DNA from 2 places in the Rhizobium sp. P1_E6 genome. Region 2 is predicted to be linked to the other one. Evidence: riboswitches for the same ligand, from Rfam matches in the RefSeq annotation. Region 2 holds a riboswitch; the other holds the start of a gene.
What was found. A riboswitch is a leader RNA that binds a small molecule or an ion and turns the genes downstream of it on or off. The one in region 2 is predicted to bind cobalamin.
Positions count from the first base shown of each region.

Region 1: linked by a shared signal. The riboswitch ahead of AC1D35_RS17560 (ABC transporter substrate-binding protein) and the one ahead of bluB (5,6-dimethylbenzimidazole synthase) in region 2 are both predicted to bind cobalamin.

Region 1 covers NZ_JBFUBG010000033.1:10,231-15,161, reverse strand. Annotated here, with positions in the region: gene AC1D35_RS17570 (ABC transporter ATP-binding protein) at 1-154, opposite strand, end outside; gene AC1D35_RS17565 (iron ABC transporter permease) at 151-1,191, opposite strand; gene AC1D35_RS17560 (ABC transporter substrate-binding protein) at 1,188-2,219, opposite strand; cobalamin riboswitch at 2,400-2,682, opposite strand; gene AC1D35_RS17555 (metallochaperone AztD) at 2,738-3,970, opposite strand; gene AC1D35_RS17550 (arylsulfatase) at 4,213-4,931, opposite strand, start outside.
Region 2 covers NZ_JBFUBG010000054.1:27,843-32,773, forward strand. Annotated here, with positions in the region: gene AC1D35_RS22590 (MFS transporter) at 1-1,112, shown strand, start outside; gene bluB (5,6-dimethylbenzimidazole synthase) at 1,145-1,831, opposite strand; cobalamin riboswitch at 1,874-2,063, opposite strand; gene AC1D35_RS22600 (MFS transporter) at 2,215-3,630, shown strand; gene AC1D35_RS22605 (3-deoxy-7-phosphoheptulonate synthase) at 3,872-4,931, shown strand, end outside.

The DNA of each region.
Region 1 (4,931 bases), on a different contig from region 2:
GCAGCCGGCAGATCAGGCGGAGCAGACTCGATTTTCCGGAGCCGTTCGGCCCGAGCAGGCCGAGCACCTTGCCCTTTTTGACCGATATGCTGACGCCATTGACGATGACGGTATTGCCGGCGGCATAGGTGACCTTGTCGACTGATATGCTCATGCGCTTCTCCGCACGCGATAAAGGATGATGGCGAAGGCCGGGGCGCCGAAGAGCGCGGTGACGACGCCGATCGGCAGGATCTGCTGCGGAATGATGATGCGCGAGACGATGTCGGCGCCGACCATGAAGATCGCCCCGCCAAGCGCTGTCGCCGGCAGCAGGCGGCCATGGGCTGGGCCGACCAGGAAGCGGGCGGCATGGGGAATGACGAGGCCGACGAAGCCGATGGAGCCGACCATGCTGACGACGCTTGCGGTCATCGTAGCCGTGACGGCGAGCAGGGTGAACTGCACCCGGCGCACGGCGATGCCGAGGGAAGCTGCGGCATCCGTGCCGAAGGCGAAGGCATCCAGCGCACGCACATGGGCAAGGCAGATGACGAAGCCTGTCAGTGCGACCGGCAGGGAGAGATAGACATCCGGCCAGCGCACGCCGCTCAGCGACCCCAACAGCCAGAAGAGCACGCCGCGGGCCTGTTCTGCATTGGCCGACGTGGTGACGATATAGGAGGTCAGCGCATTGAAGAGCTGCGAGCCCGCCACGCCGCAGAGAATGATGCGCTCGCTGGTGCCGCCCACACCGGCTGCCAGAATGCCGACCAGCAGGAAGGCAATGACGGCGCCGATGAAGGCGCCGGCGGAGAGGCTGAGCACGCCATAGCCGAAGCCTGATATCATGACGCAGACGGCCCCGGTAGAGGCGCCGGCCGAAATGCCGAGCACATAGGGTTCGGCGAGCGGATTGCGCAGCAGCGCCTGCAACACCGTGCCGCAGAGCGCCAGCGACGCACCGGCACTGGCCGCCACCAGCGCGCGGCTGAGGCGGTAATCCCAGACGATGCCCTGATGAATGCGGCTGAGTTCGAATGCCGTGCCGAACAGGCGGTTGGACACCGCCTTTGCCGTGGTGGCGAGAGGAATGGCGATCTCGCCTATAGACACGGCAAGGCTCACCACCAGCCCGAGCAGGACGAAGGCGGCGATGGTGAGCGCGGCGAGCGCCCACCATTTCCTCTGTCGCAAGGCAGCCTGGCTCACTGCGTCAGACCGAAGGACTTGATGCCCTTTGCGAGCGTTTCGATACCGTCGATCGTGCGGATCGTCGGGTTCATCGACTGCGCGTCCATCATGATGAAGCGCTTGTTTTTCACCGCATCGAGTTCACTGGTGACCGGATCATTCTCCAGGAAATCCACCTTCACCTTGGGATCGTCGGCGGCATAGCGACGGCGGTCCATGGTGGCTATGACGATGACAGCGGGATTGGCCTGCGCAATGGTTTCCCAACCGACGAGGGGCCATTCCTCTTCCGTGCTGACGACGTTTTTCGCGCCGAGCGTCTTCAGGATATAGGCCGGTGCGCTGTTCTTGCCGGCGATGAAGGCATCACCCTTGACCTCCTTACTGGAGAACCAGAAGACGACGGGCAGGTTCTTTGCGGCAGCGCCGGCAACGGATGCGGCGGCATCGGCCTCGCGCTTTTTCAGGTCGGCGATCAGCCTGTCGCCGCGGTCCTTGATGTCGAAGATTTCAGAGAGTTCGGTGATTTCCTGATAGATCAGGTCCATCGTGAACAACTCCTTGCGCACGCCATCACCGCCATCGGCGTTGATCTTGGCGACGCAATCGGCAGGCGCGACATAGGTGTTGATGCCGAGATCTTTGAACTGCTCGCGCTTGCCGACGGACCCCTGCGTACCGACATGCCATTCGAATTCGGCAGCCACCAGATCGGGCTCGACACCGACGACGGATTCGAAGCTCGGGTCATTGTCAGCCAGTCGTTTGATCCTGCTGTTGGCGTCGGCATATTGCGGCAGGACCGGGCCGACCCAGACGGCCGTGCCGGCGATCTTGTCGGCAAGGCCGAGCGAGAAGAGCACTTCGGTCATGCCTTGGCCGATCGAAACGATCTTGGCCGGTGCCTTGTCGAACGTGACCGGCTGGCCGCAATTGGTAAGGGTGAGGGGGTATCGGGTGGCGGCGAAGGCGGGGGCTGCGAGGCCGGCCAGGCAAAAGCCGGCGAGCCCGAGCGCAAGGGAAAAGCCTGGAAGTAACTGGCGCATTGGAAACTCTCGATCGGAAGGAAAAGGGCTAGCGGACGCCGGCGCGCGCAGATGCGTGAGCCAAGCGTGGAGGGAGAGGGCTAGCGGCGGGTGGTCCAATCGGGACGGATCGCATGCGGCAAGCGGCAGGGATTAAGGTCAATCATGTCTGCTCCTTGTCCGGGCATCCCCGCCCGGCTGATTGGATCGTGATTGACGGCAGGTCTCCTGGCTCACGGATGTCAGTCGGTCATCTGCCTTCCCGCGCTTTCGCACAGTGGCATGGCCCTGAGGCCTTGGAGTGACCGGCTCGCTTGTCATGTCCTGATATGAATGGCGCACCATACATTCCGGGATATAACCAGCAATCCGCTTACAGTTGCGGGGGCAGCCACGGTCTTGGTCCCTTTTGGGTCGTCCGCACCGTGTTCCCTATTAATCCCCTCGAAGCTCTCCTCGGGGAACCGTCGTCCTGATCTATGACGCCGCCGTGGGCGACGTCAAGCACCGGATGCAAAGTGTCCCGGGTCCGGAGCCGCTCAGTGGCTGGCGCCCGAGCCGCCGGCGGCGACGAGCGCGAAGGGTTGGCCGTCGACGGGGATCGTGCGCGTTTCCTTCAGCGTTTCGCTACTGACGAGGCGGATCAGGCTGTGGCGAGGATCGGTGATGGCGATATTATCGCCGGCCACGGCCAGCCGCGGCCGCGGATCGCGCCAATGCCCATCCTTGCTGTAGGGCTCCGTGACGGTTTCCGATCTGACGATCTCGCCCTTCACCGTATCGAGCAGGTGCAGCTTGCCGTCCTCGGTGAGGATATAGGCATTCTGGAACCGTGCCGGATCGAGCACGAAATCGACGCGGCGGGTCGGAAGGTCTATGACGCGGTAGGGTGTTTCGGTGCTGTCGGGATCGATCAGCACCACCTTGTCCTCCCCGTAATTGCCGAGGAAGAACTGCATGGAGCGCCCGCCGAGCAGGGTCGAGACCTTGCCTTGCGGCAGCGACGCGCCATAGCCGAGCATCTCCAGTTTGGGGCCTTTCGTGCCGCCGGGGCGGGCGACGAGCACGCCTTCCTCGCAACCGAAGGCGACGAGGCGGGCGGAGGTCGCCTCGCCATGCAGGCCGGTGCAGGGCGCGACATCGCCCACCTGTTGTCCGTCACGGTCGAGCACGCGCAGGCCAAGGCGCGGCGGCAACTCGCCTTCCTTGACCGGCGCCTGCATGTTCGGCACTGAAACCAGCAGGTGATTGCCCATCGGCACCGCGACGCCGTGATGGGCGGCGATGGTGTTGAAAGCCTTCGGCTCCGGCTTTGCCTGCAGCAGACTACTTTCCCTCAGGAGATCGAAGCGGTCGGTGCGGTCGTAGAAGATCGCCACGTCATCGCCATGCGTCACGACATGGCCGGGCTTCTCGCCCTTTATCGTCGCGCCGATCAGCTTCGGCGGCGTCACTTCGAGATCGCGATGCTCCCCATGATCGGAAAGGACAATGCCGGTATCGATGACATGAACGATATTCTCATCGCCCTGGACCGCAAAGACCGTGCGCCCGGTGTCGCTCAGCGACAGGGCGGCATAGCCCTTGAGATCGAAGCGACCGATCTGTCTGCCGCTCGCAAGATCGATGGCGCGGACGACCGGCAGGCTGTGATCAGCCACGAAAAGCCGCCAGCTTTCCTGCTGTTCCTCCTCTGCGCGGGAAGCCGATGGCAGGGCGGCGGAGGTGAGCGCGGTGGCGACTGCGAAGACAGCGAAAAGGCGCCGGGACATGAAATCTCCTTTAATGTAATAACATTACATCTTCGTTGTTATAAAGTTACATTTGCCTTGTCCAGTCCTGGCTGTCGGATTTTTGGGAAATTAGGGCGCTGGCCTCGTTTGATGTTTGGCCGGCTTTCATCGTGACCGGATCGCAACGTCAAGCACGGGCAGTGAGAACTGTTGCCGGTGGAGGGGAACGTCGGCTGCAGCAGGCGGCGCGACGGCCGCCTCGCTGCGGTGATGTTTTGCAATCAGTTCTTCGGCGCCGACAGTTTCTGCATGACCTCGTCGAGATTGAAGCTCGCGGGCTTCTGACGGACGGGGAATTCCGCGAAGCTTTGCAGCCATTTCCCGACGATCGCCTGCGAGGGAACGATGACGAAGGCGCGGTCGAAGAACCATTTTTCGTATTCGATGGATTCGTCGCCGCGTTCGAACGGGTCGGCCCGGAGATTGAAGAGGAGCGGGGCCCTGAGTTCGGTGAATGGCTGGCGCCAGACGCCGATGCCCGTGTGATCCTGCGACTTGAAGACGACCTTCCAGTTCAGCACGCGGACGGCGACCAATTCGCCATCGTCGTTCCAGTAGAGGAAATCGCGGCGCGGCGTCTCGTTTACGCTTCCAGACAGGAAGGGCATGAGATTGTAGCCGTCGAGATGCACCTTGAACGTCTTGGTGCCGGCGGTATAGCCGGTCAGGCATTTCGCCACGATATCCGGTTCGCCTGCCGCCGCGCAGAATGTCGGGATCAGGTCGTAATGCGAGAAGGCCTCGTTGTGGATCGTTCCGGGCTTGATGACACCAGGCCAGCGAATGCATGTGGGCACGCGATAGCCGCCTTCCCAGTTGGTTGCCTTTTCTCCCCGGAAAGGCGTGGTGCCGCCATCCGGCCAGGTCATCACCTCGGCGCCGTTGTCGCTGGTATAGACGACGATCGTATTGTCGGCGACGCCGAGATCGTCCAGCTTCT
Region 2 (4,931 bases):
GGGGCATCATCTTCGGGATCGGCCTCGGCTTCGGCCCGATCATCGGCGTTGCCATCGTGGCAGCCGCCGGCTGGCAATGGGTGTTTCTCATTCATGCGGTCCTTGCCGTCATCACCATAGCCCTCGCTGTGACAGGCATTGAGGAATCGCGCGACCCGGGTGCGGGACGGCTTGATATTGCCGGCATCGCCACCCTTTCACTATCGGTCTTCTGCCTCGCCTTCTTCATCACGCAGGGGCCGGCCCTGGGCTTTGCCAGCCCCACGGCACTCGCCATTATCGCTCTTTGCGCGGTAAGCCTTATCGCCTTCGTCATTGCCGAGTGGCTGAACCCGCGGCCCATGTTCGATGCCTCGGTCTTCCGCATCCGCACTTTCTCGGGTGCGATCATCGGCTCGGCTGCCATGAACATCAGCTTCTGGCCCTTCATGATCTATCTGCCGATCTGGTATCAGGCCGGCCTCGGCTACGGCAGCCTTGCCGCCGGTCTCTCGCTGCTGGCCTATACGCTGCCGACCCTTGTCGTGCCGCCGTTTGCCGAGCGTCTTTCGCTCCGCTACCGGCCGGGCCTCGTCATTCCCGGCGGTCTCTTCACCATCGGCCTCGGCTTCCTGTTGATGAAGTCTGGCAGCGCCGCCACCGAGCCAAGCTGGCTGACCATGATGCCTGGCGCCCTGCTCTCAGGCATCGGATTGGGCTTCACCAACACTCCGGTCAGCAATACGACGACGGGTGCCGTCTCCAGCGATCGTGCCGGCATGGCCTCCGGTATCGACATGAGCGCCCGTATGATCTCGCTCGCCATCAACATCGCCGTCATGGGCTTCATCCTCTTCAACGGCGTCTTCTCGCATCTGAAGAGCGTCCTGCCGTCATCGATGGCGGCGGACGATCTCCGCTTGGCTGCCGAACGCATTTCCGCCGGCAATATCGCCTCCCTGCCCGATATCCCGGCCGCGACGGTGCATGATGCGCTCGTCCAGGGATTCGGCGCAGTCATGCTCTACGGCGCCGTCGGCGTCTGGCTGATGGCCGCCGCGAGCTTCCTCGTCTTCGGCCATTGGAAAGCCCCTGTTTGCGCCAGGGAATGCGATAGCCAGCCAGCCCAATGATGCAGACCCGCGCCGGCTCAACCCGGCGCGGTCTAGCCTTCAACCTGCCCCCAGCCGTCATGGAAGACCAGTTCTTCCAGCGGCATCCTTTGCCGCCAGCCTTTGACCGCCAGTTCCGGCTGCTCGTAGAGCCGTTCGACGAAGCCGGCGCAGAGCCAGCCCACCACCTCGATATGATCGGGAATGCCGAGGATTTCCTTCAGGTCGCCCTCGCGAAAGATGCTGACCCAGCCGATGCCGACGCCTTCCGCTCTGGCAGCAAGCCACAGGTTCTGGATGGCGCAGACGGTGGAATAGCTGTCCATACGCGGATTATGCGTGCGCCCCAGTACCACGCTGCCGCTGCGGGTAGGATCGCAGGTCACGCAGATGCCGAGTGGCGCCTCGACAATGCCTTCGAGCTTCAGCGAACGGTATTTTTCCTGCCGTTCGCTGTCGAACATGCGGGCCGCTTCCTCATTCGCCTTCATGAAAGCATCGCGCACCCGCGCCCTGACCTCGGCACTCTTCACCAGAATGAAATTCCACGGCTGCATGAAGCCGACCGAAGGCGCGTGATGCGCCGCCGTCAGCAGCCTTGTGACGAGATCATCCGGCAAGGGATCGGGCAGGAACTGGCTACGCACATCGCGCCGCGTCATGATCGCATGATAGACGGCCTCGCGTTCGGCCGCAGAAAAACCGGATGCCGGGCAAGCGGCATCATCAATGGGTCGCATCGTCAAATCCCCAACAACGCAACCGCCCGCCGTCCGCGCGGGTTGGGTCTATCTTGCCAGGCCGGTCTTCTGACTTGGCTTCATTCGCTTCGCCGCAGCCTTCCCGGCCTTGCGGCCAGTGGCGTGATAAGCGGCAAGCGTCAGCCTTACAGCGTTGGGCACGTTCCGGTCTCGCACCGGATTCCCGATTCTCCCGCCTGTGAAAACGGGCACCTGACGGCTGATCTATGGCGTGGAAACGGCATGGCGGCAAGCTGCATGCGACATTCATTTCGTGGACAGTCCGGAAATGCTGGCCTAGAACGAAACCCGAATCCGACTGGCGCCGAAAGCGCCCCTTCATTCTCATTGCATTCCGGTTGCCCGTGTCCCGTCTAACGCCGATGATCCTCGCGGTCGCCCTGTTCATGGAACAGATGGATTCGACCGTGATTGCCACCAGCCTGCCTGCGATTGCTGCCGATATAGGCACTTCGCCGATCGCATTGAAGCTTGCGGTAACGAGCTACCTCGTGGCCTTGGCGATCTTCATTCCGATCAGCGGCTGGATGTCGGATCGCTTCGGTGCCCGCAATATTTTCCGCCTGGCGATCTTTGTCTTCATGGTCGGCTCCGTCGCCTGCGCTTTCTCCAATTCCATCGCCGCCTTCGTCATCTCCCGTCTCATTCAGGGTGCCGGCGGCTCGATGATGACGCCGGTCGGGCGATTGCTGCTGGTACGCGGTACGCCACGTCACCAGCTGGTGAATGCCATGGCCTGGCTCACCATTCCGGCGCTGATCGGCCCGATCATGGGACCGCCGATCGGCGGCTTCCTGACGACCTATCTCAGCTGGCACTGGATCTTCTGGATCAATGTGCCGATCGGCATTATCGGCATCATCCTCGTCACCCGCTTCCTGCCGGCTGTCGAACCGCGCAGCCCGAAGCCGATGGATTTTCCGGGTTTCTTCCTGTCGGGCATCGGCTTTTCCGGTTTCGTCTTCGGCCTTTCGGTCATCAGCCTGCCGGCGGTTCCCGTCATCTACGGTTATGTTACCGTCGCTGTCGGCATCCTTTCCGGCATCCTCTATTTCATCCATGCCAGGCGCACGCCGCATCCGCTGCTCGACCCGAAAATGTTCCGCTATCCGATGTTCCGGGCATCGATCCTCGGCGCCTCGAATTTCCGCATGGGGCTCGGCGCGTTACCCTTCCTCATGCCGCTGATGCTGCAGCTCGGCTTCGGCATGACCCCGCTGCAATCAGGCTCGATCACCTTCGTCAGCGCGCTCGGTTCGATGGGCTCGAAATTCGCCGCCACCCGCACCTACAATGCCTTCGGCTTCCGTAACGTCATTGCGCTGACCACCTTCCTCGCCGCGATCTTCCTCGGTGTGAACGGCCTCTTCACCGTCGAAACGCCGCTCTATGTCATCATGGGCTGTCTTCTCGTCGGCGGCCTGCTGCGTTCCATGGCCTTCTCAGGCGTCAACGCCATGGCCTTCGGCGATGTGGACGAGGCCGACAGCAGCCAGGCAACCGCCATCAATGCGGTGGCGCAGCGCATCTCCATGGCCATGGGCGTTGCCGTCGCCGGCACGATCCTGGAAATCTCATCGAGCTTCCACGGCGGCAAGCTGCTGGTTTCCGATTTCCATATCGCCTTCTTCATCGTCGCGGCGATCTCCGCCCTTGCCTGCATCACCTTCCTGCGCCTGCCCGCCAATGCCGGAGAGGAACTGACGACGCGCCGCCGCAAGAACCGACATGCAGAGCCGGAAGAGGCACAAGGAGAGGCAATGGCGGAAAGCCGCTGAAAACCTCACGGATCGGTCATTTTCTCTCACAGATTCCGCGTGACAACTCCCATCGGCATAGCTACATAGGCTGCATGTCGATTTCGTCCGTTTATGCATCGCGATTTTATTCGTACCGCTGCTTCCAGCGGATGCGGGTCTGTGCGTAGACGAAACTAACGCAACGACAAACCCGAACAGCCGCTAGTCAACCTGGCGGCTTTTTTGTTCCGCACGGTATGACCAAACAGGAGAGCATACCGTGACTGACACTATTGATGATCTTCGCATCGTCGAGATCACCCCGCTGACCAAACCTGCCGATATCATCTCGGAAATCCCGCGTGACGCCGCCGTCACCGAGACCGTGACCGGTACGCGCGACACGATCCACAACATCCTCACGGGCAAGGACGACCGCCAGCTCGTCATCATCGGCCCCTGCTCGATCCATGATCCGGCAGCCGCTCGCGAATACGCCTCCCGCCTGGTCGAGCAGCGACGACGCCTCTCCGGCGATCTCGAAATCGTCATGCGCGTCTATTTCGAAAAGCCCCGCACCACTGTCGGCTGGAAGGGCCTGATGAACGATCCGCATCTCGACGGCAGCTACCGTATCGAGGAGGGCCTGCGCCTCGCGCGCCGCCTGCTGCTCGACATCAACGCCATGGGCCTGCCGGCCGGCTGCGAATTCCTCGATACGATCACGCCGCAATATATCGCCGACCTCGTCAGCTACGGCGCCATCGGCGCGCGCACGACCGAAAGCCAGATCCACCGCCAGCTCGCCTCGGGTCTCTCCTGCCCGATCGGCTTCAAGAACGGCACGGATGGCGGCGCGCGCATCGCGCTCGATGCGATCATGGCGGCTTCCCAGCCGCACCATTTCCCGGCCGTCACCAAGGACGGACAGGCAGCGATCGCCTCGACGCGCGGCAACGAGGACTGCCACATCATCCTGCGCGGCGGCAAGCGCCCGAATTATGAGGCGGCAGACGTCCAGGCCGTTATCACCGAAGCCGTCAAGCTCGGTGTCGACCCGCGCATGCTGATCGATGCCAGCCACGCCAACAGCGGCAAGGATCCGATGAACCAACCGAAGGTCGTCCGCGCCGTCGCCGGCCAGATCGTCGCCGGCAATGACCATATCAAGGGCATGATGATCGAGAGCAACCTCGTCGCCGGCCGCCAGGATCTCGTCCCCGGCAAGCCGCTCGTCTACGGCCAGTCGATCACCGACGGCTGCATCGGTTGGGACATGTCGGTCGACGTGCTCGAGGATCTCGCCAAAGCCGTCCGCGACCGCCGCAAGGCAGCTGTCG